Regions from separate parts of the Cellvibrio sp. BR genome, predicted to be linked through region 2. Evidence: predicted binding sites of a transcription regulator. Region 2 holds the regulator's gene; each other region holds the start of a gene.

Region 1 (10,342 bases), on a different contig from region 2:
GGGCGGAGTATAGGAGCGAGTGCGCGGCGAAATTAAATCAATAGATATCAAAAGCTGTTTGTGAGGGGTTTTTAGCTGTTTTGATTTTATTTGATGCCAAATGATTTAGCGCTTGGCGAGGGGCTTGTTATGGTTCGGCTGCGTGAAGTGGTTCACAGGTTAAGTGGCGTTGTATCACACAGTTGTTGTGATCTAACAAAGCGACCCGGTGGCGAAAAAACTTTAGCGCTGTGCAAAAAAAAACAGCTTCATACCCTGAACCTGAACCTGACCCGGCGTACCGGGTTAACCCAACAATCGGGATGCAACCCACAAAAGGTGATTGACGGTGATGTCTACAAGCCAATCAATAAACGTTGCTGCTGTGAGCAAGACCAGTGAAAGAGGCAATAGCCGCGCCAGTGACCGCCTGTTCGGCGAGTCGGTTGCGGCGCGCAAGGTCATTATTCTCGGTCACTCGCGCGACGATGGTTACAGCCTGCTTACCAGCGGGTTGGCGCATCGCAATTGCCAGATTATTCACTGCGCCCAGTTTTCCGAACTGAGCGCCAGCCTTATCGCCCAGGCCAGCCTGATATTTGTGTTTGTCAGCAGCTTCACTGGCGGCAGCCTGTTTGCGCGCATTGGCGCGATGATTGGCGATGCCCCTAATATCAGTGTGATTCCGGTGGTGGAATACGCCGATCAACAAAAAGCTGCCGCGCTGCTGGAGTTGGGTTGTGTGGACTATTTATTGGCGCCGTTTAGCGCGCCGCAACTTAACGCCTTGCTGCAACGGCAGGAGTCCGGTTTGGCCGCCGAGGAGAGTTTTGTCTCCTGTTCGCAAGCGGGTCGCCGGTTATTGGCTATGGCCCAGCGAGTGGCGCTGGCACGCGCGCCGATCCTGATTACCGGTGAAACCGGCACCGGCAAGGAGATGATGGCGCGTTATATCCACCGTTTTGCTGCCAGTGACAGCGCTCCTTTTATTGCCGTGAACTGCGCGGCTATTCCCGAGCAAATGCTCGAATCCCTATTGTTTGGCCATGAGCGCGGCGCTTTTACCGGTGCCACTGCCGCCCAGCCGGGCAAGTTTGAATTAGCCAATGGCGGCACCTTGTTGCTGGATGAAATCGGTGAATTACCGCTGGGCTTGCAAGCCAAGTTATTGCGCGTACTGCAAGAGCAGCGGGTAGAGCGCTTGGGCGGGCATAAAGAGATCCCGCTTGATGTACGCATTATCGCCGCCACTAACCGCGACTTGCAGCAGGAGGTGGCCGAAGGCCGTTTTCGCGCCGATTTGATGTTCCGTTTGGATGTATTGCCCCTGCATATTTGCCCGCTGCGCGAGCGCAAAGACGATGTGTTGCCGCTCGCCCGTCGCCTGATTCGCAAACATGCGCCCCATGAACAGCGCGATGACCTGCTTACTCCCGCCGCGTGTGACGCGCTCCTGGCGCACGATTGGCCGGGCAATGTGCGCGAACTGGAAAATATGCTGCAGCGTGCATTGGTGCTGCGCAATGGTCTGTTTATCCAGCCGCAGGACCTGGGCTTGAGCTTGCCGGCGGCCCATGCGGGCGCGCCCATGAAATCCCTTGCGGGCGATATGAGCGCCGACCTGAATGCGGAGATGTGTGGCAAAGCCGCCCTGCGCGCCAGTGGTAAATGGGCGGAATACCAGCACGTAATAGATACCATCCGCCGCTTTGGCGGCCACAAAACCAAGGCGGCCGAGAGTTTGGGCATGACCCCGCGCGCCTTGCGTTATCGCTTGACCGCCATGCGTGAGCAGGGTGTACAGATTACTTTTTAACCCTCGCGCTTATCGTTAATGCAGCACACAACAGTGGATAGAGAACAGTGGCTATGAATTCAATTACACAGGTACAGCAGGATTTGTTAGGGCGCATGGAGCAGATGAAACAAGGCGCCGAAGGCCCGGTGATCGAGGCATCGCCGCTGTTTGAAGCACCCCGGATGTTGGGTGACTCAGCTGGGCAAGACGGCTTTCGCGCAGCCTTTGGTGATGTTTTCAAAGCCATCGATAACCAGCAGCACAAAGCGAGCGCCTTGACTGCTGCGGTAGATTCCGGTGCCAGTGATGATTTGGTGGGCGCCATGGTTGAAAGCCAAAAGGCCAGCGTGTCGTTTTCGGCGCTGATGCAGGTGCGCAACAAAGTGACCAGCGCCTTTGAAGAGATTATGCGCACGCCGCTCTAATCCCCCTATTTCCTAACCCCTCCATACCAATGAGATATTCATATGGTGCAGTTTATTAAAGACAGGTTATCCAGCCGGGACGGTGGCGGTTTTAAGCTCGATCCGCGCATCGCGCTGATGATGATGGCCGTGGTCGCGGCCATCGCCGCCATCAGTGTGGTGGTGTATTTGTGGCGCGATCAGGGTTCCTTTCGCCCACTTTATGGGGCAGGTGAAGACTATCCCGCCGCCGAAGTGATGCGCGTATTGGATGCCGAAGCGATTGGCTACAACCTGCACCCGCAAAGCGGGCAAATACTGGTGCGCGAGGATCAGTTGGCGCGTGCGCGCATGTTGCTCACCGCCAAGGGCATTCAAGTGGCGATGCCTTCGGGTTATGAATTGTTTGATAAGGAGGAGCCGCTCGGCTCCAGCCAGTTTGTGCAGGACGTGCGTTTAAAACGCAGCTTGGAAGGTGAGCTGGCGCGCTCGATTATGACCATGAAAGGCGTGGACATGGCGCGTGTGCATTTGGCCTTGCAGGAGAGCACCTCGTTTGTGGTGAGCAAGCGTGACCCGGCCAAAGCCTCGGTGATGTTGCAGTTGGCGCCGGGCTACAAACTCAAGCCGGAGCAAGTCAGTGCCATTGTTAATCTGGTGGCGAGCAGCGTGCCGCAACTGGCCAGTGGCGATGTGAGTGTGGTCGATCAGCAGGGCGTGCTTTTATCGCGCGGCCTGAATGAAAGCGCGGGCCCCTCGCAAAGCTGGGAGCTGGTGGATGGCTATCAAGCCAAAGCGGTGAGCAATGTGGAGGAGGTGCTGGCGCCGATTTTGGGCGCAGGCAATTACCGCATCAGCGTGGCAGCGGACATCGACTTCAGCCAGCGCGAGGAAACCTTTCAAGCCTATGGCGATAACCCGCGCCTGCGCTCGGAAATTCTGCGCGATGAAAGTGTGCTGGATCAGCTCGCCCTGGGTGTGCCCGGTTCCCTGAGCAACCGCCCGGTACCGCCACCGGAAGAAGTTCCCCCTGCCGATACCGATGCTGCCCCTGCACCCGCTGAAGGTGAAGCCGTAGCCGAGAGCAGCGTGGAAAATAAAGCGGCGACCTCCCTGCGTAAAGAATCCAATCGCCAGTTGGAGTACGACCAATCCGTTACCCATATCAAACACGCACCCTTTGCCCTGCGGCGCCAGAGTGTGGCGGTAGTGTTGAACGCGAGCAGTGCCCCCGAGGGTGGCTGGACACCGGAAGCCCGCGCCGAGCTGGAAGCGATGGTGAAAAGCGCAGTCGGTTTTGATGAGAAGCGCGGCGACTTGCTGACACTGAGTGTGTTTCCGTTTACCAAACCGGTGGAAATAGTAGAGAACATCCCCTGGTGGGAGAGCGCCCGGGTGTATGAACTGGCCAAAATGGGCTTGTTTGGGCTGGTGAGTTTGCTGCTGTTATTCATGGTAGTACGCCCGGCCATGCGCAACCTTATCCGCTCCAACCAGCAGTTAATGCCGCCCATGGTGGAACCACCCTTGGCGCTGCGCACCGAGCAGAACCCGGCACGCGGCTACGGTAGCGAGGGTGCACCGCATATTCTGGGGGAATTTAATCCGCTCGCGGAAATTCGCCTGCCCGCACCCGGTTCGGGGCTGGAACTGCAAATCGAACATTTGCAGATGTTGGCTAAAAATGATCCTGAACGTGTGTCCGAAGTCATTAAACAATGGATAGGTCGAAATGAAAGAACCCTCAATCCAGCCAGCTGATGAGCGCAGCTCTGCCGCGCTGAAAGACGCTCCGGCGCGCGTGGCCTCACGTGCGCTCAGCCCCGTTGAACAAGCCGCCATTCTGCTCCTGAGCATGGGCGATTCCACCTCGGCAGGTGTATTGCGCCATTTCTCGCGCGAGGAGATTGTCAGCATCAGCCAGGCCATGGCGCGCTTGAGCAATGTGAAGCAGCCAATGGTGTCGGAAGTGATCAGCCGCTTTTTTGAAGACTATAAAGAGCAGAGCAGCATCAAGGGTGCGTCGCGTTCGTATCTGTCCGGCATGCTCGGCAAGGCGCTCGGTAGCGATATTACCCGCGGCTTGCTCGACAGCATCTACGGTGAAGAAATCCGCGCCAAGATGGCCAAAATGGAGTGGATCGACCCGCGCCAATTTGCCGCACTCATTGCCAAGGAACACGCGCAAATGCAAGCCGTTTTTCTCGCGTTCCTGCCTCCGGCTATGGCCAGTGAAGTGCTCGAATGTATGCCGGCGGCGAGTCAGGATGAAATGCTTTATCGCATCGCCAACCTGAGCGAAGTTAACAGCGATGTGATCGCGGAATTGGAAGAATTGATTGATCGCAGCTTGTCGGTATTGTCCACCCAGGGCTCGCGCGTGCGCGGTGTGAAGCAGGCGGCGGACATCATGAATCGCTTTAAGGGCGACCGTAACCAGATGTTCGAATTACTGCGCGCCCACAACAAAGATCTGGTGGGCAAGATTGAGGATGAAATGTACGACTTCTTTATCCTCTCGCGCCAAAGTCAGGAAGTATTACAAGCCCTGCTGGAGGCTATCCCGCTGGATGAGTGGGTGGTGGCGCTCAAGGGGGCTGAACCGGCGCTGGTCAAAGCGATTATGGCGGCCATGCCCAAGCGGCAGGCGCAGCAGATGGAATCCATCAATCGCCGTCAGGGGCCGGTGCCCTTGAGCCGCATTGAGCAAGTCCGCAAAGACATTATGGCAGTGGTGCGCGACATGGCCGCCAACGGCGAAGTGCAATTGCAGTTGTTCCGCGAACAGACCGTGGAATAAGGGGCAGATATGACGGTTAAAGTGCTTAAAGGGGCGGGTAAAGGGTGGCGGCCGTATCGTTTTCCGCCGCGCGCCAATGTTAATTCCAGCTTGCAGGCCAGCCAGTGGGGCAGTGACCCGGAGGCGATCCAGCGCGCCATTGCCGATGGTTTTCAGGAGGGCTCGGAAAAAGGCTATCAACAAGGCTTGATTCAAGGGCAGGAAGAAGGGCAGCGCGATGGTTTTACCCAAGGGCATATTGAAGGTGTGGCGCGCGGCCGCGAAGAGGGGCGGCAGCAAGGGCGCGAGGCGTTTGAAACCGCCAGCCAGCCTCTCGACCAGATTAGCCAGCAGTTGCAAGCCTTTATGGAGGACTTTGAGCGCAAGCGTCGCCGCGAGTTGTTGCAACTGGTGAAAAAAGTCGCTCAGCAAGTAATCCGCTGTGAGCTGACCTTGCACCCCACACAGTTATTGAATCTGGCAGAAGAGGCGCTCGCCGCCATGCCCACCGAGCAGAGCGATGTACATGTGCTGCTCAACCCTGAGGAATACAACCGCATCAAAGACCTGGCACCCGGTCGCGCTGCTGCCTGGCGGTTGGTGCCCGACGACAAATTGGTGCTGGGCGAATGCCGCATAGTCACCGCGCAAACCGAGGTGGATATTGGCTGCCAACAGCGGTTGGATGCCTGTGTGGATACCCTGGCTGAACATATGCATTTGGCCGAGGGCTAACCAGTGAGCAGCCCATCGCCGCTGGAGGATTTTAAGCTCGACGATGCCCTGCGCTCGCTGGATCGCGTACAGCTGGCCAAGGTCAGTGGCCGCTTGGTGCGCGTGTCGGGCATGTTGCTGGAAAGCCACGGTTGCCAGCGCATGACTGGCCAGCGCTGCTACGTGGAGCAGGGCGATGGCAGTATGCTGGAAGCGCAAGTCGTCGGTTTTAACCGCGATATCAGTTACCTCATGCCATTCAAAAAACCCATCGGTTTAACCGCCGGTTCCCGCGTATTTCCCGCTAAAGACGAAGCCCTGTTACAGATCGATGAATCCTGGCTCGGGCGGGTGCTCAATGGCTTGGGCGAACCGCTGGACGATTTGGGCAAGCTCAGTGGCCGCGATACCTTGCCCACCGAATTACCGCGGGTAAATCCACTTAAACGGCGCCCGGTATCGGCGCCCCTGGATGTAGGTGTGCGGGCGATCAATGCACTACTTACTCTCGGCAAAGGCCAGCGCGTCGGGCTGTTTGCGGGCAGTGGTGTCGGTAAAAGTGTGCTGCTGGGCATGATCACCCGCCAAACCGCGGCCGACGTGGTAGTGGTTGGTTTGATTGGCGAGCGCGGGCGCGAAGTGCAGGAATTTATCCTCCATTCACTCGGCGAAGAAGGCTTGCGCAAAGCCGTCGTGGTGGTCGCACCAGCCAATGAATCGCCTTTGATGCGCATGAAAGCCACGGAGTTGTGCCACACCATCGCCGCCTATTTTCGCGATCAGGGTAAAGACGTGTTGCTGTTGGTGGATTCGCTCACGCGCTATGCCATGGCGCAGCGTGAAATTGCCTTGGCATTGGGTGAGCCTCCGGCGACCAAAGGCTATCCGCCCTCGGTATTTGGCATGTTGCCGGAGCTGGTGGAAAGCGCCGGTAATGGCGAAAGCGAGCGCGGCAGTTTAAGCGCGCTCTACACCGTATTAGCCGAAGGTGATGACCAGCAAGACCCGATTGTGGATTGCGCCCGCGCCATTCTGGACGGTCACATAGTGTTGTCGCGACGCTTGGCCGATGTCGGGCACTACCCGGCGATTGATATTTCCGCCTCGGTCAGCCGTTGTATGACCCAAGTGACGGAACCGGCGCATCAGGGCGCAGCGCGGCAGTTAAAAGAGTTTTACAGCACTTACGAAAAAATCAAAGAACTGATCCCACTGGGCGGTTACACGCCGGGTATGGATCTCAAAACCGATCAGTCGGTGCAGTTAGCGCCCGCCATTGAGCGCTTTTTGCGGCAGGAAGTGGGCGCGGGCGCCGATCTGGAACAGAGCCTTGTCGGGCTCAAAACTATTATTCGTTAATGGCAGGGTTCATTAAGGTCAGCAGCAGCCATGAAAGAGCAATTAGCCGTTTTATCCCGTTTGGCGAGCTTGCGCGGCACCAAGGTGCAGCAAATGCTGGGGCGGGTGACCTATCAACAAAACCTCTGCCAGCGCTATCGCAATAACATTACCGGCCTTAACCGGCTGTGCAGTTTTACCGTGCCGATGACTACGCCGCTACAGCGCAATAACCAGCAGCAATACAAAGCCACCCTGCACAAAATGGTGGAGCTGCAACAGCGCGAGTTGACGCTGGCGGAAGAAAACCTGGCGCGTATCCAGGTGGAATTAATGGCGGCCATGCGCAGCGAGAAAATCGTCGCCCATGTGATCGACGCCAAGATGGCGCAGTGGCAAGTGCAGCTCAATCAGCAGGAGCAAAAAATACAGGACGGTCTGGCCGCACAATCCTGGTGGCGCGCGCAGGGTTAACCGGCAGGGGGAGTGTTTGTGACTGACGGTAAACCGGCGCATTAAAATTTTTTGCAATGCGATTTAAGTGATCGCCAAAATTGGTCGCTTAGTGTTGGTAACGACGCTAATGAAGCGCAACAATTGATAGTCACACTCTTATTTCAGGATCTCATCATGGAAATCAGCAGGCACATTAAATCTGGCTACAGTGCCCCCACTGAGGCCTCAGCCAGTGGCAAAACCGACGCTGTAGCTCAGGCAAAAGCGGCGGCATCTGCCCAGAGCAGTACGGCCGAACCGCGCCTGGAGGAGTTGCAGGAAGCCATGCGCGCACTGCCGGAAATCGATATGGACCAAGTCACCGCCATCAAACAAGCATTGGCTCGCGGCGAGTTAAGCAGCGATGTAAAAGTGCTCGCCCACAGCATTCTGGCGTATCACCGCAGCAGCGATCTATGACTGGCAGCGGACACATCAGTCGCGCCCAGCAATTAGTCCAGGTGGCGGCGCGCGATATAGAACAGGATTGCACTGACTACCAGTGTTTGCAGGGTTTGATGCAAAGCCTGTACGAACAGCTATTGCTGCGCAACTGCGAGCAAATTGAGCTGCTCAACCAACAGATTCTTGTACTCATTGACTTTATTTCCACCCGCGCCACGCGTCGCCGGAAAATATTGGCTGCCTTTGCTATTCCTGCGGCGGCAGGCAACCAGGGCATAATCAATTTATTGTGCACCTTGCCTGATTCGGCGCAGCTGTTAGCGCGCTGGTCGCAATTGGAAGGTTTTGTCAGCGAGACCAAAGCGCTCAACGAACGCAACGGAAAATTACTCGCCATGCACAATGAAATCATCCAGCAGATTTTAGGCGGGCAGCAAGCGGAGCAGGTTTATTCGCCGCAGTATTATTGATCTCCAGTAATCATCTTCGCCCGCTGTGCATTTGCGCAGCGGGCATTTTTTTATCTGCGTTTTGTCTGTTCTTGTGTATTTATTCCCGCCTGTTTATTCCTACGTGTTTATTTAAGCCCTGCAGTTTTTTTGTCGCCTGTGTAAAGCATTGGGCTCTGTGTGAGTGAATGCGGAAACGGGTTTTCCTCCTGTTCTTTCCGCTGGCCTAAGCGGAAGTAATTTTTCTGCATGTTTTTTCATTAATCCTATATAAAACAATAGGTTATGTGTTGGCATTGATATTGCTGAAACCCACGCGAGGAGAACTGCAATGGCGATAGATTCAGATTACGTTAAAAGCATGGCGACCCAGTTGGCGAATTACGAGGTGCAGTCCGCGCTGACGAAAGCGAATCGCAATGAGGCGAATTACAAAGCGAAGTTAACGGCGATTACCTCGCTGGAAACGGCGCTGAAAACCTTCAGTTCCAGTATCAAAAGTTTAAAGGGCACCAACAAAAGTGTGCTGACCAATAGCGCAACTTTCAGCAGTGAAGGTTATGCCAGCGCAACCGTCGGCACTGCGGCGATTGCCGGGAATTACCAGTTTTTTGTGAAGCAGCTTGCCAGCGCCCATCAGGTGTCGATTGAGGGGTTGAGCGATACCGATGTGGATACCAGTGGCACCTTGACCATCGGTCAGGGCAGCAGCAGTTTCAATATCGACCTGAGCAGCATCGACAGCGATGGCAACGGCAGTAACTCCCTTGCGGAAGTGGCGGCGGCAATTAATGGCGCGACCGACAACAGCGGCGTAAAAGCGACCCTGGTGCGCAGTAACGGTACGGTTTCGTTGGTGCTCGCCAGTGAAAAAACCGGTGTGGCTAATGCGATTAGTGTGTCTACCTCGGGCACCAGTGGCGGCGCGTTTGATGCGGCGCTGACCAGCCGACGCGAACTGAGTGCGGCCAAAGATGCAGAAGTTTTGCTCGGTGGTGAAACGGGCATGTTGCTGACCAATGCCACCAATAATTTCGACAATATTATCGATGGTGTAAGCCTGAACTTTACCAAGGCTCATAACACGGGTGAGCAGCCGCTGTCGGTTACGGTGGGGCGCGATGACAAAGCCACCAAAGACAATGTGCAGAGTTTTATTACTGCCATCAATACGTTGCTGGGCTCGTTTGATTCGCTGACCGCGAGCGGCGGCGAATCCAGTGAGCGCGGTGTATTGGCGGGCGATTCCAGTATCCGCTCGGTGGAGTCCACCTTGAACAAGCTGCTGCGCACCAGCTTTGGCGGCTCTAGTTTGATCGACTTTGGCATCTCCGCCGACCGTAGCGGCAATTTGACCATTGATGCCGCGCGCTTTGAAAAAGCGATTGCTGCCAACCCGGAAGGGCTGGACAAACTGTTTAACAGCAAAGATGCCTTGCTCGATAGCATCGACAAAAATCTCGCGGTTTACACCAGTGGTACCAACAACCTGATGAAGGCGCGCAAGGAGAGTTTGAACTCCATGCTCAGCCGGGTGGATGACCAGTTCGATGGCATCCAAAAACAATACGACAACTACTATGCCCGCTATCTGAAGCAGTACACCAGCATGATGCAGACGATGTCGGCCATGGAACAAACCTTCGGTATGTTTTGATGAACAATCCCTATCTCGCCAATGAAAGTTACGACAGTTATCGCTCTGTGGATTTGGAGGCGAAAGCCGCCACCGCATCGCCTTATGAACTGGTACTGGTGTTGTTTGACGGGCTGCTGGATGAGTTGGCGCGCACGCGCGGCCACATTGAAGCCAAACGCTATCAGGAGAAAGGGCGCTCGCTGGAGAAGTGCCTGAATATCCTCAACGGTCTGAACAGCGCACTGGATTACGACAATGGCGGCGAAGTGGTGCAGGGGCTATCGCGCTTGTACGACTACTGCATTTATCGCCTGTCCGATGTCAGCGTGAGCCTGTCGCTGG
Region 2 (10,342 bases):
GATAATGGCAACGTATTAATTGATGATCGCGATATCACCCAACTGCCAATTCATGGACGCGCACGTGCCGGTATTGGTTATTTGCCACAAGAAGCATCCATTTTCCGCAAACTTACCGTCGCCGATAATATTATGGCGATCCTTGAGACTCGCAAAGACCTGAATCGGGAAGCACGCGCAGAGAAACTGGAAGCACTGCTGAACGAATTTCACATCACCCATATTCGTGACAGCCTTGGCATGGCACTCTCAGGTGGTGAGCGGCGCCGGGTAGAAATCGCCCGCGCACTGGCGACGGACCCTAAATTTATCCTGCTCGATGAACCCTTTGCGGGTGTTGACCCGATTTCGGTTAACGACATCAAAGAAATAGTCCGTCACCTCAAAGATCGCGGGATTGGCGTTCTTATTACCGACCATAATGTACGAGAGACCTTGGACATCTGCGAGACTGCCTATATCGTAAGCGAAGGACACATTATTGCCGAAGGTGATGCCGATACAGTGTTGAGTAACAGCAAAGTCCGCGAAGTCTATCTGGGCGAACACTTTCGCCTGTGAGTTCAACAAACGCTTTAACCACCCGACAAACAACTTGACAAGTAATATTATTTGGCTACTAGGCATAAAGCTTGCTTAAGTATGTTGCTTGAAGCGCAAACCCTGACTAAACTCCACCTAACAGATGTTTTCCATCCCGCGTTAAATAAGGGTTTGTTGCTACAACAATGAAACAATCTCTCCAGCTTAAACTCGGCCAACAGCTGACAATGACTCCCCAACTGCAACAGGCGATACGTCTTTTGCAGCTCTCCACGCTGGATCTTCAACAGGAAATCCAGGAAGCGCTCGAATCCAATCCCATGCTGGAAGTTGAGGAAGGTTTTGACTCAGCAACTACCGGCAGCGATTACGAAGGCAGCGCGGACGATAAGATTGATTACACCCGCCAGCAGGAAATTGCTGCAGAATCCGGCACCGACAATAGCGCCGACTTCAATGCCAGCGACAATTTCTCGTCATCAACCGCTGATAACTTCAACGAACCAGGCTACGGCGAATCTGAAAGTTTTGGCGAGGGTGAAAGCTTTAGCGATGGGGAATCCTTTGGTGATAGCGATGTCTATGGTGAAGGCGATAGTTTCAGCGCCGACAGCGGTGACTGGAGCGACTCGATTCCCAGCGATTTACCGGTAGATACCAGCTGGGACGATGTTTACCAAACTTCATCAACCGGCAGCTCCAGCAACTACGATAATGAAGACAATGATTTTGAAAGCCGTCGCGCTGTTACCGACTCACTCTATGATCATTTGATGTGGCAACTCAATTTAACGCCCATGTCAGATCGCGACCGGGTGTTGGCGATGGCAATTATCGACGCGGTTGAACCCAGCGGCATGCTGTCTATTACCATTGAAGAAATATTCGAAGGAATGCGTGGCGATTTTGAAGAGCTGGAACTGGATGAAGTTGTTGCAGTTCAACACCGGCTGCAGCAGTTTGATCCCTGCGGTGTGTGCAGCCAAAACTTATCTGAATGTTTATTGGTGCAGTTACAACAGTTTGACCCCAAAACACCCTTTTTGGATTCGGCAAAATTAATCGCCAAACTTTACTTGCCTATATTGGGTAGTCGCGACTACCGTCAGTTAATGCGCCGCACCAAACTGAAAGAGGCCGAGTTGAGCCAGGCCATCACCCTGATCCAAAGCCTAAACCCTCGCCCAGGCGATATTATTGCCAGTGGTGACACGGAATATGTAGTACCGGATGTGTTCGTTGAAAAGCGCGATGGCCGCTGGATTGTTGAATTAAACCCGGAAATTGCACCGCGCCTGCGTATCAATTCCAATTATGCCTCCATGGTAAAGCGCGCGGACTCGAGCAGCGACAACACATTTCTCAAGGATAATTTGCAAGAAGCCCGCTGGTTCCTGAAAAGTTTACAGAGCCGCAATGAGACTCTGCTTAAAGTAGCCAGTTGTATTGTGGAAAAACAACGCGGGTTTCTCGATTACGGCCCCGAGGCTATGAAGCCGCTGGTGCTGCACGATATTGCTGAAATTGTTGAGATGCATGAATCCACTATTTCGCGGGTAACCACGCAGAAATATATGCACACACCGCAGGGTATCTTCGAACTGAAATACTTTTTCTCCAGCCATGTTAGTACCGATAGCGGCGGCGAGTGCTCTTCAACAGCGATTCGCGCAATTATTAAAAAGTTGGTGAGTGCGGAAAACCCCAAAAAACCGTTGAGCGACAGCAAAATCACCGACCTGCTCGCGGAACAGGGAATTCAGGTAGCGCGTCGTACCATTGCAAAATATCGCGAGTCGCTGAATATTCCACCCTCTAATGAGCGCAAAACCATTTAATTATCATTAATCGGTTATAAATACGAAATTCGGAAGAAAATCACGGACGAGCTGTTAGGTTGTGCTGATCACAACCATTTTGTTTCTATCGAGAGGAAGTATCTATGCAAATAAACATCAGTGGTCATCATTTGGAAGTTACCGATTCGCTGAAAGACTATGTCAGCAGCAAAATTGAGCGCCTGAGCCACCACCACGATCGCATTACCAGTACTCACGTCATCCTCTCCGTCGATAAGTTGATTCAAAAAGCAGAAGCAACCATCCATGTCAGCGGCAAAGATTTGTTTGCGGATGCCACTCACGAAGATCTGTACGCAGCAATTGATTCATTGGCCGATAAGCTGGATCGCCAATTAATTAAGCACAAAGAAAAGATGCGCAGTCATCGCTAACCCACCCTGGAGGCAGCGAGATCATCTCCGCTCACTGCCTCAACAATTGAGAGATTCCTGGTAATCACCTCCTACCATGCAAATTCAAAATCTTATTAGCCCCGGCCGAACCTTGTGTGCCGTTGAAGGCGGCAGCAAAAAACGTGCTCTGGAACTACTGGCCAACGCCATCGCACAGGATGTTCCTGGCATTGATGCCGATGAGTTATTTCGCCGTTTGATTGGTCGCGAGCGACTTGGCTCAACCGGTATAGGGCACGGCATTGCCATTCCGCATTGCAGGGTTGAAAACTGCAGCGGCACAATCGGTGCACTCCTGACATTGGCTGACCCGATTGACTTTGATGCCATAGATTCCCAGCCTGTGGACATTCTCTTCGCCATGTTAGTGCCCGAAGATGCTCATGATGAGCACCTACAAACACTGGCCGCTCTGGCTGGGGCGCTGAATAATGCTGACTATCGCCAGCGTTTGCGTGCTGCCGATAGCGATGCCGCACTTTATCAGGTCGCTATAGCGCCTTAGCAGGTCAATACCATGCACCTCGTGATTGTAAGCGGGCTTTCAGGCTCAGGAAAAAGTACCGCCCTGCATGTCCTTGAAGATGTGGGCTTTAACTGCATCGACAATCTACCAGTCAGCCTGCTACCCGCGCTGGTTGCACAAATACAAATTCATAAAGATGACCAACAGCGTTTTGCAATCGGCATTGATGTGCGCAACGCCTGGCAGGATCTGAATATATTCCCGCAGATGATAAGTACGCTGAAAGAAGCGCACCTGCCATTTCAAACCCTGTTTCTGGATTCTCAACCCGCCGTACTTATCCAACGTTTTAGCGAAACCAGGCGCAAGCATCCGCTGTCGGATAAACACACCAGCCTTGAGGAATCCATCGCCGCAGAGCAGCAGCTGCTTGAACCTATTCGCGATTGTGCCGATCAGGTCATAGATACCAGTCATTTAAATTTGCACGAATTGCGCGACTTGGTAAAAGAACGTGTTGTAGGCCGCAGCGAATCGACGATGGCGATTTTGTTTGAATCCTTTGGCTTCAAACATGGTATTCCGGTAAACGCCGATCTGGTATTTGACGCACGCTGCCTTCCCAACCCCCACTGGAAACCTAACCTGCGCCCGCTTACTGGCAAAGATCAGGATGTAATCGAATTTTTGGAAGAACAGATTACCGTCAAAGAGATGTACGACGATATCGAGCACTATTTGGCACGCTGGCTGCCGCGCTATCAGGCGAATAATCGTAGTTACATCACCATTGCGGTGGGATGTACGGGTGGCCAGCATAGGTCTGTTTACCTGGCAGAAAAGCTACAACGCTATTTTGACCAGAGTTTTAGTGATGTTCAGGTTCGACATCGCGATATCAATAAACACAAAAAACATTAAATCATGGCAATTGAAACTCTCGACATCATTAATAAACGCGGACTGCATGCACGCGCTGCCGCGAAACTTGCCACCTTAGCCAACCAATTTCAGGCTAATGTGCAAGCGCGGGTGAGCGACGGCGTGTGGGCCGATGCCAAAAGTGTTATGTCATTAATGCTTCTTGCCGCCAGCTGTGGCAGCCGCCTGGAAGTGAGCACAGAAGGTGATGATGCCGAGGCGGCAATGACTGCCATCCGTGCACTCATTGCTGATCGCTTTGAAGAAGGCGAATAAATACTCTATTGTTAATCTAAAGCGGTTGTTACTACCGCTTGAGTGCACTAAGCTGCGCGACCTTTTACATCGTTTCCCTTGTTATCGGCAATCGATTGGCAGATAAATCTGCACACTAGCCGCTACTCACCCGATCAATACAGATATTTTTATGGTTTATAACTACGACGACATCAATCCCGATGACTACATCCTCAGCAAATCGCAGGTCAAACGCGATATGCATGCACTGCAAGCGCTGGGTGAAAGTCTCATTGATATGAACGAAAAGCAGCTCGCCAGTATTCCCCTGAGCGACACCATGCTGGATGCAATTTACATTGCGCGCAAACTCCCCCCTAAAGAAGCACGTCGTCGCCAGATTCAATACATTGGCCGTTTGATGCGCGAGGGCAATCACGAGGAGATCAAAGCAGCGGTTGATAAAATGCAAAACCGCAGCGATCAATACGTGCATCGCCAACACCAGATCGAACGCTACCGCGACTTGCTGATTGAAGGTGACAAACAGATATTCCAGACACTGGTAACATCCTGCCCAGGTCTTGATGTACAGCATTTACGCCAACTGGTTCGCGCTGCGCAAAAGGAGCGAGAGGAGAACAAACCGCCAACCAATGCACGCAAACTGTTCGGTTTCATTCGCGATCAACTCGCTGCACAAGACTGAGACTGCCCATAATGAAAAAGCCCGGACATGATCCGGGCTTTTTCATTATGGCAATTGGAATTACATCAGGGCGCATTGGCCGCATCAATCGCGTCATTCACCTCTGTTGGCGACAAAATCTTAGGGCCGGCTGGCGGTGGTGCTATGAAGGTATCACTGCTGTTGATCAGCTTGCTGCTGTCTATACCTGCCCCACTACCCAAAGCATCGGCCACCGCTTTTTTCAGCACAATAATGGCGATGCGGCGGTTAATGGGTTCATTCGGGCGATCCACCAGAAAGGGAGCGGCTGAGCCCATACCCTGAACGGTGGCTACTTTTTCTTCCGGATAAGTTCCCTGCAACAACGCGCGGCGCGCGGCATTGGCACGATCAGCAGATAACTCCCAGTTAGTGTAGGTAGCTCCAACACCGTAAGGTGTTGAATCTGTATGGCCAGTGATGCTGATTTTGTTTTGCACTTTATTGAGGATAGGTGCAAGGGCGTTCAACACGTCCACCGAATAGGGTTTGAGGTTGGCACTTCCCACATCGAACATCGGTCGCTGATCCTTATCGACGATCTGGATGCGTAAACCCAACGCGGTAAAATCGATGAGGATCTGATCCTTAATTTGTTGGAACACCGAATCGAGCGCGTTAATCTCCGTCTCCAGTTGTTTTTTCAGTTCTTCCAGCTGCTCATTTTCAATGCGCTCCATTTCCTTTTTAAGCTGCTCTTCATTCACATCCTGCGCGGGAGCCTCTTGGGCTTCAGTAGGGGTAGAAGGTTGCACGGGCTGGTCCAAGCTGATCAAACCGGGGTTAGCACCGCCCTCACCCACCACATAGGGGCTACCCGGATCCACAAAATAACCAGAAATGGCTTTTTTTTCCTCTGGTGTAGTACTCCCCAATAGCCACATCAACAAAAAAAACGCCATCATCGCCGTCATAAAGTCGGCGAGCGCAACCTTCCATGAACCACCATGATGACCATGGCCATGACCCTTTTTCTTTTTGATGATAATGGGTTGCTGAGCTGAATTCTTTTCCATAAAAAATCGACCTTACTTCTTGCTGGCGCGATATTGCTCTTCCAGCTCTTTAAAGCTGGGGCGAACACTGTGGAAAAGAACTTTACGACCAAACTCGACCGCGACCTGCGGTGGTACTCCGTTCATGGAAGCAACCAGTACCGCTTTTACACATTCGTAGGAGCGACTCTCGTCGCGCACCTTGCCCTGTAAATAACTCGCAAATGGTGCGATGAAACCGTAAGCAAACAAAATACCGAGCAGCGTGCCCACCAGAGCCGCCGCTACAGCAGCACCAATTTCCGCTGGTGGCCCACCAATTTTACCCATAGTAATAATTACCCCGAGCACGGCCGCGACAATCCCAAAACCGGGCAAACCATCTGCCGCATTCTGAATGGCTCCAGGCACTACCGAGGCTTCCTGATGGTGGCCATCGAGCTCCTGCTCCATGAGTGACTCCAGTTCATGGGGCGCCATATTGCCTGCCACCATAATGCGCAGGTAATCACAGATGAATTCAACGATATGGTGATCTTTCAAAATAGAAGGGTAATTAGCAAAAATAGGACTGGAGTCGGGCTCTTCGATATCACCCTCAATGGCCATCAAACCTTCACGTCGCGTTTTGTTGAGGATGTCATACAGCAGCGTCAGCAGCTCCAGATAAAACACCTTGTTGAATTTGGAGGGCGTCATCAATGAGCCGCCGGATTTGATAACCCCCATAGTCACCGACAGTGGATTACCAATAATCATTGCCCCAAAAGATGCTCCGCAGATAATCAATACCTCGATGGGCGACATCAGCGCCATTGGGTTACCGCCATGGACAACAAAGCCACCGATAACACAACCGAGGACAACAATAATGCCCAAAATGATATTCACGCAAAAACCCCCAATCCAAAAACAGGTTTGCCCCGAAGAGATAAGCAACCCGTGAAATAACAAAACAATTCAGGCGACAAGCTTAACAGTACCGTTTGAGTATAGGCAGCTTGAATTGAGGATCAAGACAAGAACAGGATTTAATCCATAACAGACGACGGCAACACAGCAATTACCCCTGATTCAGATAAAGCATCGTAGAATATCGGCACCGTTTTAATTTACTCGAGTATCAACCTATGAAAATTGAAGATCTCAGCCCCGCCATGCGGGAAAAATTGGAAGCCGCCGCCTTTCGTCGCTTGGTTGCACACTTGGATAGTCGCAAAGATGCGCAAAATATCGACTTGATGAACCTCGCCGGGTTTTGCCGCAATTGCTTAAGCAAATGGTATGTAGCCGCCGGAGCAGAACAACAGCTTGAGCTGGATTATGAAGATGCGCGCACACACATTTATGGTATGCCCTACAGTGAATGGAAAACACAATTTCAAACGGAAGCTTCGCCGGAACAACAGGCAAAATTTGCGCAGGAAATGAACAAAAAAGATTAGCCAACACAAATATCGAGACAATAAAAAGCCGTTGCAACTGCAACGGCTTTTAGCAGACCCCATAAGCAGTGGGGCGATTAATTGCAGGGATTATTTCAATTGATACGCTGTCACCGTATTTTTGAAAAAATTGGGCACAAACAGCTGCTGGGTATTAGGATCGTAACCGATGTCCGCCGTATTGATTTTTTGCTCGCGTGAATCGATCAACAATTCAAGACCACCATCGCTGTGAACGTAATACACCAAGCCCACCCAGCAAGACACGATAAACTCACCGCGCTCAATCATTTCTATACCGTCAATTCCTGACTCAAACCCTTTGGCAATCACTGCACGATTTTTGTCTGCATCAACCAATATTAACTCTTGGCCAGCGCCTACCACCAGGGTAGAACCTAAGGCTTTCAGGCCATTGGCGCTGCTGACCTTATCCAAATAGAGTTCGATTTTACCATCCAGATAGCGGTGGACTTTATTCGTGCGCGTGTCAGATACAAACACCACACCGGAAGAATTTACCGTCACATCATTTAAAAAAACTGAATCGGCAACAGGAATTTTTTTGATAACTTTCTGTTTCTTGATATCAATAATGACCAGTTCGGTAATATCGGCCACATAGAGGTAATTCTCGTGCAGCGCCATACCTTTGGGCGCGTTGAGCCCGCTAATCCAGTTTTTATCGATTACTTTGCCATCGGTGGCTAATTTTGCGATGCCACCTTTGCCGTCAGCCACATCACCCTGCCCGTCAATCAATGCTACAAACAGGTAGGGCGCCTTTTTGTCGGCCACATAAAGCACTGACTCGGGCGTGGGTAAATCGATCGTTTGCCACAGTGATTCCAATTGTTTGGCAGCCTGAGCCTGAGCGCCAGCAAATAACAAACTAAATGATAAAACGATGAGCGTAGAGAATTTTTTCATGGATAAACCTCATTATGGTTATGGGTCAACACGAACACGCGCAGCAATAACACTTGTGCAACAGTCGGCGCATCCACATCTGTTTGCGCGTTCATGGTGCCACTGCTGATATACAGATCCAAAATGTTTTACATATCCTTGCGTGGCCTCACTGATTTGCCGGGCTAATCAGTGGTGTCACAGTCAGTGAAATGATTGCGCTCTGCCAGCCTAAGCTCTAACCTAGCACTTTGCTGATCAACTGAAACCTACCACTATGAAAACCAGTGTCGATAAACACGCACCCAAGTCCAAAGCCACGATTAAAGATGTCGCCAAACTGGCTGGCGTCTCGTTTAAAACCGTATCGCGCGTCATTAATAAAGAGGGTACGGTTGGGCAAGAGCTGCAGGAAAAAGTGATGCAGGCGGTCAAGGCGCTGAACTACCAACCGAATCTATCTGCGCGGTTACTGCGTGGGGCGGCCTCTTCCATCGGGTTTATTTACGACAACCCCAACAGCAACTACGTGATCGATATGCAAAAAGGCATATTGGGCGAATGTCGTCGTCAGGGTTATGAGTTGGTGATTCACCCCTGCGATTCCAAAGCCGACGACATTATCGATGAAGTGTTGAACATGGTGGATCGCAGTCAAGTAGGCGGCCTGGTACTCACACCACCCATGTCGGAAATGCCTGAGGTACTCTCTGCCCTGGGCAAACGTAAAATCCCATTTGTGCGCATTCTGTCCGGCTCACAGCCGCCCGATAAAAAAGGCCCCTGTATTTTTATCGACGACCGCACAGCAGCTTACAAAATTACCCAATACCTGATCGACCTTGGTCACAAATCTATCGCCTTTTTAGGTGGTGAAGAAACCCATAAATCCAGTATTGAACGCTTGGAAGGCTACAGAGCCGCACTCAAAGCCAACAAAATTACACTCGATAAAAAATTAATTATCCCCGGTGAATATTCGTTTGAGTCAGGGGTAAAACGTACTCGCCAACTATTGGCATCCAACTTAAAACCTACTGCTGTATTTGCCTGTAACGACGAAATAGCCGCGGGCACTTTATTTGCCGCGCGGATTCAAGGCGTGGAAGTTCCGCAGCAACTTTCTATTGTCGGCTTTGAAGACAGCCCCTTCTCGCGTCAAGCCTGGCCCAACCTCACCACTGCACAGCAACCCAATACCACGATTGCTGAACGGGCGACCGGGCTGTTAATTGACACAATTCGCGCGCACCGCGATGTGGAGAGTGAAGGTTTTTATCCGCAGCTAATTGTGCGTGACTCCACCTGCCCAGCCCCGACTAAACGCTAGTTCAATAACTCAGATACCAATCAATAAAAAGGCCGACTTGTTGCAAGTCGGCCTTTTTGGTTTTTAGCGATACTCTAACGGAAGTGTGAATCAACGAAGTTTCAACTGCTCCAATCTTTCCAATAATTTTTGATTTTCTATTTCGATATGTTTGTAAAAATCCACATCCGACAGCTGCGAAGCAGCCGCTTCATCAATTACTAACACCACCTGTTCATGCAACTGCAAGGCCGATGCCGGGCAAGCGGCGGTTAATGGCCCTTCCACTGTTGCTTTAATTGCCTCAGCTTTATTTTCACCCGTGGCAAGTAGCACCACTTTTTTTGATTCGAGAATTGTACCTATACCCATGGTGATGGATAAATGAGGCTGGTATTCGTCTGCGCCAAAAAAACGGGCGTTGTCTTCGATAGTCGCGCGCGTTAAGGTTTTTACTCGCGTGCGAGACATAAGTGACGAAGATGGCTCATTAAAACCAATATGCCCGTTGCGACCAATGCCGAGCAATTGAA
Region 3 (10,342 bases), on a different contig from region 2:
GGGTGCTGATGACTTCCTTGCCAAGTTCCACCCGGATGAATTGGCTAAGCGTGTAAATGACCGGGTATTGTCGATTACCGGTGAAAGTTTGTTGCCGCCTGAACAGGCATAAGTTGTAATTGCCGTTGCAATTGTGCGGCGGCAAGCGTTTTTATTGAGAGTCTATGAGTAATAAGCCTACCCCTTTTTCCAAGCCGCTCGGTGGCGATAACCTCAACCAAGCTGAGTTTGACCAATTCCGTCAGTTTCTTGAGGATGCCTGTGGCATTTCGTTAGGGGATAACAAGCAGTATTTGGTGACCAATCGTATCCGGCGCATCTTGGAGGAGAATAAAATCGCCTCTTTTGGTGAGCTGGTAAAAAATCTAAAGCATGGATTGAACCGCAAGCTGAAAGATCAGGTTATAGACTCCATGACCACCAACGAGACTTTTTGGTTTCGTGATAATTACCCCTACGACCATCTCAGAAGCACCTTATTGCCCCAGTTGATGGGCGGTAATAACCGCATGTTTGGACCGGTGCGTATTTGGTCGGCGGCCTGCTCTTCAGGTCAAGAACCTTACTCCATCAGCATGATGGTGGAAGAGTATAAACGCCAAAATATGGGTAACTTGGCGCGTCCTGTGCAAATAGTAGCAACTGATCTATCGTCCACCGTGCTGGACCAGGCACGCAGTGGCGAGTATGACAAGCTCTCGGTAATGCGCGGTTTGTCGTCGGAGCGGCTCGATAGGTACTTCGATAACCCCACGCCGACTATGTGGAGAGTTAAACCTTTCGTAAAAGAGCGCATTGATTTTCGCTCGCTTAACTTGATGGACTCCTACGCCGGTTTGGGTAAGTTCGACATAGTGTTTTGCCGCAATGTACTGATTTACTTTAACGGCGATCTGAAACGTCAGATCCTGCAAAAAATTCACGCCTCACTCAAACCACAAGGCATTTTATTCCTGGGTTCTTCGGAGGGGCTTGCGGGTGTGGCCGATTTGTTTGAAATGGTTCGCTGTGAGCCTGGAATTCTTTATCGCGCTATCTAATCGTTTCACCCATGACAGTTAAATGAACCATCTAACAGCCGGGCTTTTGCCCGGCTTTTTTATGTGTTGCCGGTTCCTCTCCTGCCTGCGGAAAAGCTTTGCCGCTTTGAGTTTGCCGCTTCTGTATTACACGCATCTATAATTTAAAAAGTCTTTTAAAAACAATGTGGTATAGCTATTTGATGGGCTTGGCATAGGCATTGCTTTATCGTCACTAACAGTGGCAATAACACTTGTGGTTGCCGGCCGCGATGCTAGTACAGGCGCGATTTTTTAAGGTGAAAGCACTATGTCCATCTCCTTCGATAAAGCATTGGGTATTCATGAATCGGCATTGCGTTTCCGCTCTGAGCGCGCGGCAGTGCTGGCCAACAATCTGGCGAATGTGGATACCCCCAATTTCAAAGCCAAGGATATCGACTTCAAGCAAGCCCTGAGCCAGAAGATGACTGGTAACAGCGGGTTTAATCTCGCCACTACCCAATCAGGGCATATTGATGGCAGCGCCTTTGCCACCAATGAAGCCGACACCCTGTACCGCACACCGCAACAGCCATCTATCGACGGTAACACCGTAGAAGATCAGATTGAGCACGCGGAATACATGAAAAATGCGCTTGCATTTCAATCCAGCTTCCAGTTTTTGAATAGCAAATTTACCGGCCTGCGCAGTGCCATTCGTGGTGAGTAACCTCGATTAACCCTTAAGGCTAATGGCTGGACCCAACCGGTAAACCCTTATCTCCTACGGGGATAACGCAAGCAAATGAACAGGTGAAGATATGGCACTCGGAAATATTTTTGATATCGCAGGTACCGGTATGAATGCGCAAAGTTTGCGCTTGAATACTACTGCCAGCAACTTGGCTAACGCGCAATCGGCAAGCTCCAGTGTCGATGAAGTGTACCGTAGCCGCCAGCCTGTTTTTGCTGCTATTCAACAGGAAGCGATGCGTGCAAGTGTCACCGAGGGTGCCTATAGCGACAACGAAGTGGATGCCGCCGCCGGTGTGCAAGTGATGGGGATTGTTGAGAGCGATGCGCCATTGCAGCGTCGTTATGAGCCGGGTCATCCCAAAGCAGATGCGGAGGGTTATGTGTTTTATCCCAATGTAAATCCGGTTGAAGAAATGGCCAATATGATTGCTGCTTCGCGTTCATTTCAAATGAATGTTGAAGTGATGAATTCAGCCAAACAAATGGTTCAACGTGTATTAACACTCGGTCAATAAGGAGCTGAATCATGTCGGTATCCGGTGCAGCAGCAACAAGTAATGTGACTGATAACCTCAGCATCACCAAAAAACAAAGCACAAACACAACTACCAATGAGTTGGGGCAGGCGGCGTTTTTGGAATTGATGATCACGCAAATGAATAATCAAAATCCACTGAGCCCGCAAGACAACACCGAGTTTGTTGCGCAATTGGCCCAATTTAGTTCAGTGGAAGGGCTGGAACGTTTGAATAAAAGTTTTAACAGTTTTATGTCGAATAATGCACTGCAGGCTTCTTCTCTTGTGGGGCGCAGTGTGAGTGTGGAATCTGATAAAAGCACTTTGGTTACCGGTGGAATAGTGGCGGGCAGCACAGAGCTCACTTATCCAGCAAAAGACATGACCATGAGAATTTACGATAGTGCTGGTGCATTGGTGCAAACAATTCCGATTGGTGAAGTCCCTGCCGGTGAGACGGTTTTCCGTTGGGATGGGCAGAACCTGGAAGTGAATGGAAAGTTATTGGATTGGGAGGCGGGCGATGATGCCGCCACCACCGGTCAATACAAATTTGAAGTGACTGCTAGTCAAAATGGTAAGGCGGAAACATTAAATACCTCGCTCAGTGCGAACGTAAATAGTGTGACTATCGGTGAGAATGGCAAGTTGATTCTGAACCTTGCCGGTATTGGTGCAGTAGAGGCCGATCAAGTAAAACAATTTAACTAAAAGTTTTTGATGTGAGCCAAACACTTGGCACAGTATCAAAAATTAATTAACCCCGGGCGAGGTGTACCATGTCTTTTAATACAGCATTAAGCGGAATTCGCGCAGCTAATACCGATTTGCAGGTGACCGGCAATAATATTGCCAACGCCAGTACCGTTGGTTTTAAATCCTCGCGCGCTGAATTTGGTGACGTGTACACCAGTACGCTATTGGGGGGTGGTTCCAACACGGCAGGCAGTGGTGTAACCATTCAAAATATTCGCCAGCAATTTACCCAAGGCAATTTAAAATTCACCCAAAATGAATTGGATTTATCAGTAAATGGCGAAGGTTTTTTTGTCGTTGAAAAAAATGGTGAGCGTCTCTACACCCGCGCGGGTACTTTTGGTTTGGATAAAGACGGTTATATCGTTAACGGTACCGGTTCGCTATTGCAAGGTTTTGCTGCCGATGCAGATGGCAATGTGAGCGGTGTACTGGGCGACTTGCGGGTTGATGTGAGCTCACAGGCTCCGCGTCAAACCACTGGTGTGAACGCCTCTTTTAATTTGGATGCCAATGAAACCGTATTGGAAACAACTGGCCAGCGTTTTGCCACCAATGGCACCGGGGTCAATGAAGCACAGCGCGGGGCATTGGTTCCAACTACGGCATCTCTAAGCTTGGGCGTCGTTTCTACCACTCCTTCAATAGCTTTTGATGCAGCAAATACAACGGTATTTAGATTATCTCGTACAGATCCTATTACTAATGTTACAGAGTCTGTTGATCTGGTCCTTAATTCTGGAACGGCATCCTCTCCGACTGGCCTTGCAAACCTAATAAATTCAGCAAATTTTGATTCTGTCAATCCAGTTAATGTTGAGGCATTTGCAAATTCGGTAACTGGAGAAATTGGGTTCCGTGATTTGGCCAGTGGAGTCGACTCAACCATTGCTGTCACCCTCAACCCTGTGGCAGTTCCGCCGATTCCGCCCTCTAATCCGCCTGCAGGTGGATCAAATCCTTTAACAAATGCGATAAATCTAGTGAGTACGGCGCCGGGGGTTAGGCACCCTTCGCATTCTGATGGTATTCCAGAAGTTACCAACAACTATGGCTCTCATACCTTGGTAATTCGTGGTCCTAACGGTACTGATGTCACTTACATCAGCGAATACGGTGCCAGTGCCGATGAAACTGCTTCTGAGTTGAATTCACTCGCCGGTGTATCCGCAACAGCAAGTACCGAAGCGACACTCTTGGCCTCGACCTTCAGCAACAATGGCTCCTTCCGTATTAATGGTGTGAATTTGACCTCTACCGGTTTACCGGATATGACTGCCCTGCGTGATGAAATTAATGCTCTTAGTTCATCGACTTTATTTGGTATTAGTGCAGAGCTGGATGATGCCACACCCCGTAATTTACTTATCAGATCTGCTACAGGGCGCGATCTTGAGTTCAGTTTTGATGTGGGCGGCGGCAATGCTGAAATCCAGGGCAGCCAAGGTATACCGCAAGTCGTTAACGATGCGGTCAATGGGGTGAAAATTGGCGGTGAGGTCACCATCACCTTGCAAGAAGGTTACTCCATTGTTAGCAGTGAGCCGACGGTGCCAGTGTTTGGTGGCAGCTTGTTTGGTTCAACCAATGTGCCTAACTTTTTCACCGATATACCGATTAATGCTTTTAATCCGATTGATCAAAAAACCTTTAACCATGCAACAAATACTGTGGTTTACGACAGCTTGGGTAATTCGCATGTGATGCGTCAGTATTTTGTAAAAGAACCCTATGATCCTGCTGACCCCACTACATCACCCAACCACTGGACTATGTATGTACAAATTGATGGCCAGAACGTAGGTGACCCCGATCCAACTTTACCGTCACCACAGAATACCCAGCCAACTATGGCGTCGTTTAACATTCATTTCACTCCGGACGGTAACATCGACCCGTTCAGAACCGATGCAATGCTTATCTCCAACTGGACTCCAATTGGGGAGGATGGCCAGCCACTTGGCGGTCTTGGGCCTTTGAACGTATTGCAAGGTGGAACTATCCCAGTGGCTGAGCCGCCAGCAAGCTCGAATTTTCAAATCGATTTGTCAGGTTCGACTCAATTTGGCAGCGTATTTGCGGTGGAGGAATTGGATCAAAACGGGTACGCCACTGGTCGTTTGGCGGGGCTGGATATCAGCAATACCGGGATTGTGTTCGCGCGCTTCACTAACGGTGAAGCCCAGGTCTTGGGGCAGGTTGCACTGGCGAACTTCAGTAGCGTAGAGGGCTTGAAGCCAGTGGGTGACACCATGTGGGCACAAACCTTTGAAACTGGTGAGGCGATTATTGGTGCGCCGGGTTCTGCGCAGTTGGGGAATATCACCGCTGGTGCGGTGGAGGAATCCAACGTGGACTTGTCGGAGCAATTGGTGAATTTGATTATCGCCCAGCGTAACTATCAGGCGAACGCAAAAACCATTGAAACGGCAAACGCGACTACCCAAACGATTATCAACCTGAGATAACCCTAGCCCTTTACAATCAGTCACACCCCGGCGGCAAAGAGCGGAAGTTCTTTGCCGCTTCTTTTGCGGCAAGTTTTTCTTCGCTGTTTTACAGCTCCGTATTTCTATGTTTTTCCCTTTCATATCAAAGGCTTGCTAAGTATCACCAACTTGGCACCGCTCTTGCAAAACTCCTGATAACAACAAAACCGCCAAAAAACCAACGTTTGGTTTTTGGCCGTGAATTCAGGAGTAACCTGTGGACAGAGCCCTTTTTATCGCCATGACTGGTGCCAAGCACAACATGCTGGCCCAGGCTAATCGCGCCAATAATCTGGCAAACGTCAGCACCACCGGTTTTCGTGCGGATTTCGAACAGTCGCGCAGTATGGGTGTGTATTACGGTGATGGTCATCCCACGCGCGCCTATGCCATGACGGAATCCCCCCGTGCGGATTTCACCTCCGGCCCCATGATCGAAACCAATAACCCGTTGGATGCTGCGATTCAAGGCGATGGTTTTTTTGCCGTGCAGGCCCCCGATGGTACCGAAGCCTATACCCGCGCCGGTAATTTTGCGGTGGACGCAGCGGGCGTATTGCGCACCGCAAATGGTTTGACGGTATTGGGCGATGGCGGCCCCATCAATATTCCTGAAAATGAAAAAGTACAAATAGGCGCAGATGGCACGATTTCGATTGTTGGCCAAGGGCAAGGCCCGGAAGCCATGGTGGAAGTAGGGCGCATTCGTTTGGTGAATCCAGATATTCAACAACTGGAAAAAGGCGATGACGGTTTGTTTCGTCAGCGCGATGGTTTAAATGCCTTACCTGCGGCAGAAGTGACGCTGCGCAGCGGCATGCTCGAAGGCAGTAACGTCAATGCAATTGATGAATTCACTCAAATCATGAGCTTGGCGCGCCAGTACGAAATGCAAGTGAAATTAATGAAAACCGCCGATGAAAACTCGGCCGCGTCCACCCAACTGTTACAGATGTCCTAATTGTTTTTAGGTCGACATAGTAAGCGCGCTGTTATTTATTTTGCTGCGCTTCAAATGAGGAAAAGATTATGCACGCCGCCCTCTATGTAAGTAAAACTGGTTTGTCAGCACAAGATCGCCAGTTAACTACCATCTCCAACAACCTCGCTAATACCAGCACCATTGGTTTTAAACGTGATCGCGCCGTATTTGAAGATCTGCTGTATCAAAACCAACGCCAACCCGGCGCACAGCAAACTCAGGAAACGGAACTGCCATCGGGTTTGCAGTTGGGGGCGGGGGTGCGTGTCGTCGCCACACAAAAAGAATTTACCCAGGGTACCTTGCAAGTGACAGAGCAGTCGCTCGATGTTGCGATTGATGGTCACGGATTTTTACAGGTGTTACAACCTGACGGCACTATTGCTTATACCCGCAATGGCCAACTGCAAATTAATGGCGAAGGCCAATTAGTAAATGCCGACGGTTATTTATTAGAGCCCGCCATTATTGTGCCTGAGGGCGCTACCAAAATTACCATCGGCACGACCGGTACAGTAAATGCCTACACGCCCGGTGAGGTGGAGCCACAACAATTGGGCGACATTACCTTGGTGGATTTTATTAACCACTCCGGCTTGCAACCAATTGGCGGCAATTTATTTGTTGAGACTGTGGCCAGTGGTGCACCCGTGCAGGGAACGCCGGGCGAAAACGGTTTGGGTGTACTTAAACAAGGCATGTTGGAAAATTCCAACGTGGATATTGTGGAAGAAATGGTCAACATGATTACCACCCAGCGCGCCTATGAAATGAATTCAAAAGTCGTCTCTACCGCTGATCAAATGTTGCAATACATTACGCAAAATCTTTGATGAGTAATTAATCATGGCTGCGCAAATAAACAAGTCATATCGCTCACTCAAACTGGTGTTGGCCGCCAGCACAGTATTAGCATTGACCGGATGCTTCACTAACAAAAAACCTATGCCGGATGATCCGGCCTATGCGCCTACTATTGCCGCGAATATGCCGGTGCCCCAGCGCACGGAAGGCTCGCTCTATCAAGACGCTTATGGCCTGAATTTGTTTGATGATCGCAAAGCGCATTTTGTGGGTGACGTAATTACGGTAACGCTGAGCGAACGAACTGTTTCGCGTAAATCTTCCGGTGTAAATACCAGTAAAAATAGTGGTGTAGATTTTAATGCCGGCCCGCTTCTGGGGGTAAACCCAACCATTAAGGGGAATGAGTTAACAACCAACCTTGAACAGGGCAGAACATTTGATGGCAGTGCCGATGCCGATCAGAGCAATAGTTTACAAGGCAATATCACTGTGACAGTTGCAGAAATATTGCCCAACGGCAATTTAATTGTGCGCGGCGAAAAATGGATAACGCTTAATCGTGGCGATGAATTTATTCGCATTAGCGGCATAGTGCGCCCCGATGATATAGCGCCGGATAACACCGTGTTATCAACCCGCCTGGCCAATGCAAAAATTTCATACAGTGGCACCGGCGCACTGGCAAGCACGCAATCTATGGGGTGGTTATCGCGTTTTTTTAACAGCGAGTTGTGGCCATTGTAATTTCTGCCCCTTACCAGCAGGGCTTATGTAATCCAGTTTTATCGAGGTACTTTTATGCCCAGTTTTTTTGTTTCCAGCATCAAAAAAATTCCGCAGTATTTGGGATTTTCGGCGCTGACGTTGATGTTAGTGTTTAGTGCATCCAGCTATGCCGAACGAATTAAAGATATCGCCAGTGTTGCCGGTGTGCGCGCTAACCAATTAGTTGGTTATGGATTGGTGGTTGGTTTGGATGGCACGGGGGATCAAACAACACAATCACCTTTTACTACCCAATCCTTCAATAGCATGCTGAAGCAATTTGGTATTACCGTGCCGGAAGGCGCGCGTATGCAAATGAAAAATGTTGCTGCGGTGATGATCCAGGCCGAATTACCTGCGTTTGCAAAACCAGGTCAAACAATTGACGTCACAGTTTCCTCTATCAGTAACGCAAAAAGTTTGCGTGGCGGCAGTTTATTAATGACTCCATTAAAAGGGCTGGATGGAAAAGTTTACGCCATTGCACAGGGTAATTTGGTGGTTGGTGGTTTGAGTGCATCAGGTAATGACGGCTCAAAAATTACCGTGAACGTTCCCAGTGCCGGGCGTATTCCCAGTGGGGGCATGGTGGAGCGTATGGTGGAAACGAATTTTGCCGGCGGTCAACCAATTGTATTTAATTTGCATCGTGCCGATTTCACCACCGCCAATGCGTTGGCAAAGAGTATTAATGACATGTTGGGGCCAGATGTAGCACGCCCGCTCGATGCGGTGTCAATTATGGTGAATTCACCCGTGAATCCGGCGCAGCGTGTCGATTTTATTGCGATGCTGGAAAATTTAAATGTCACCATGGGCGAAGAAGTGGCGAAGGTAATTATTAATTCGCGCACCGGCACTATTGTGGTTGGCAAAAATGTCCGTGTATCGCCTGTTGCGGTTACTCACGGTAGCCTCACCGTGTCTATTGCGGAAAGTTTAACCGTGAGCCAACCCAATGCCTTGGCCGGTGGAACTACGGTAGTTGTTCCTAGCAGCAATGTGCAGGCTGATGAAGAAACTAACCCCATGTTCAAGTTCGCGCCAGGCGCCAACCTGGATGACATAGTGCGGTCAGTCAACAATGTGGGTGCATCTCCCAGCGATTTAATGGCGATTCTGGAAGCCTTAAAACAATCCGGCGCACTCAAAGCGGAATTAGTGGTGATCTAAATGTTACCCATCGATACCGGCATTAAAGTCCCGCAGGTGCAAGATAATTATCTTGACCCCAACTCGTTGAATTCCATCAAAGCGATGGGGCGCGACCGGGACCCTCAGGCAATTAAAGAAGTTGCCAAAAAGTTTGAGGGTTTGCTGGTACAACAAATGCTGAAATCCATGCGCGAAGCGAATGATGTTTTTAGTGACGGTAATTTTTTAGACAGCCAAACTACACGTTTTCATCGCGACATGCTCGACCAACAAATGGTGATCAATTTAACCAGCGGTTCTGGTATTGGTGTGGCGGATCATTTTTATCGCCAAATGATGCAAAACTACGGCAGTGCCATGCGCCCCGAAGCGGATGTGCAAAACAACACGCTAACAAGCTTGGACGCGCTGACTCCACGTGCAGCGAATAGCGCTGATACTGATGCTGTGAATTCACCCGATACTGATCTGTCTGCGGGTGGACCAGCAACGTCACTGGACGATTGGATTCAAGATTTTATGCGCATGAGTGACAACGTGCAGATGCAAGCACTGGGCGCTGCAGAAGAGCAGCAGCCTGTCATCCCTGCGATTAACTACGCACTTATTCCACAGTTATTGAATAAACCACAAGCGGCCACCCTGCGCGGTGGTCAAAAAGCCAGTATTAGTGCCACGCAGGAAAATTTTGTGCTGATGCTTAAACCTCACGCCGAAAAAGCGGCAGCAGAATTACAAATTAATCCGGATGTGTTGATTGCACAGGTTGCGCTGGAAACCGGGTGGGGCAAACACGTTATTCACGATCGTGCGGGCGAAAACAGTTTTAATCTATTCAATATTAAAGCGGGCAGTCAGTGGCAGGGCGATAAAGTCAATGTAAACACCCTGGAGTATCGCAATGGTATTGCTGCGCAAGAAAAATCAGATTTCCGTAAATACAATGATTACGCGGAGAGCTTTTCAGATTATGTGCGCCTAATGAAAAATAATCCGCGCTACGAAAAAGTATTGGCAACGGGCACAAATTCATCGGCTTATGCTGAGGCGTTACAGTCCGCCGGTTATGCGACCGACCCTTATTACGCGAAAAAAATTAAAAGTTTATTGAATA

Evidence for each region. Region 2 encodes sigma-54, which starts transcription at its own class of promoters, with help from an activator protein. Its sites were predicted from a motif close to TGGCACANNNNTTGCNNT; they were not measured.
Region 1: fliD (flagellar filament capping protein FliD) is a predicted target of sigma-54. The motif match lies at 8,653-8,670, and genes of this name have one in related genera.
Region 3: flgB (flagellar basal body rod protein FlgB) is a predicted target of sigma-54. The motif match lies at 1,230-1,247, and genes of this name have one in related genera.

What each region holds. Positions count from the first base shown of each region.
Region 1 is NZ_JH668201.1:114,752-125,093, forward strand. It holds gene O59_RS05735 (sigma-54-dependent Fis family transcriptional regulator) at 332-1,795, shown strand; gene O59_RS05740 (flagellar hook-basal body complex protein FliE) at 1,849-2,202, shown strand; gene fliF (flagellar basal-body MS-ring/collar protein FliF) at 2,245-3,942, shown strand; gene O59_RS05750 (FliG C-terminal domain-containing protein) at 3,914-4,981, shown strand; gene fliH (flagellar assembly protein FliH) at 4,991-5,695, shown strand; gene fliI (flagellar protein export ATPase FliI) at 5,699-7,033, shown strand; gene O59_RS05765 (flagellar FliJ family protein) at 7,064-7,486, shown strand; gene flgM (flagellar biosynthesis anti-sigma factor FlgM) at 7,643-7,927, shown strand; gene flgN (flagellar export chaperone FlgN) at 7,924-8,382, shown strand; gene fliD (flagellar filament capping protein FliD) at 8,693-10,018, shown strand; gene fliS (flagellar export chaperone FliS) at 10,018-10,342, shown strand, end outside.
Region 2 is NZ_JH668202.1:502,918-513,259, forward strand. It holds gene lptB (LPS export ABC transporter ATP-binding protein) at 1-561, shown strand, start outside; gene O59_RS12505 (RNA polymerase factor sigma-54) at 729-2,381, shown strand; gene hpf (ribosome hibernation-promoting factor, HPF/YfiA family) at 2,486-2,776, shown strand; gene ptsN (PTS IIA-like nitrogen regulatory protein PtsN) at 2,853-3,302, shown strand; gene rapZ (RNase adapter RapZ) at 3,315-4,184, shown strand; gene O59_RS12525 (HPr family phosphocarrier protein) at 4,188-4,460, shown strand; gene yjgA (ribosome biogenesis factor YjgA) at 4,612-5,130, shown strand; gene motB (flagellar motor protein MotB) at 5,196-6,167, opposite strand; gene motA (flagellar motor stator protein MotA) at 6,180-7,037, opposite strand; gene O59_RS12545 (DUF1244 domain-containing protein) at 7,277-7,591, shown strand; gene O59_RS12550 (ATP/GTP-binding protein) at 7,682-8,521, opposite strand; gene O59_RS12555 (LacI family DNA-binding transcriptional regulator) at 8,778-9,830, shown strand; gene nagB (glucosamine-6-phosphate deaminase) at 9,921-10,342, opposite strand, start outside.
Region 3 is NZ_JH668201.1:473,971-484,312, forward strand. It holds gene O59_RS07305 (chemotaxis protein CheV) at 1-112, shown strand, start outside; gene O59_RS07310 (protein-glutamate O-methyltransferase CheR) at 165-1,040, shown strand; gene flgB (flagellar basal body rod protein FlgB) at 1,330-1,731, shown strand; gene flgC (flagellar basal body rod protein FlgC) at 1,823-2,272, shown strand; gene O59_RS07325 (flagellar hook assembly protein FlgD) at 2,284-2,985, shown strand; gene O59_RS07330 (flagellar hook-basal body complex protein) at 3,054-5,498, shown strand; gene flgF (flagellar basal-body rod protein FlgF) at 5,737-6,480, shown strand; gene flgG (flagellar basal-body rod protein FlgG) at 6,549-7,334, shown strand; gene flgH (flagellar basal body L-ring protein FlgH) at 7,348-8,052, shown strand; gene O59_RS07350 (flagellar basal body P-ring protein FlgI) at 8,176-9,246, shown strand; gene flgJ (flagellar assembly peptidoglycan hydrolase FlgJ) at 9,247-10,342, shown strand, end outside.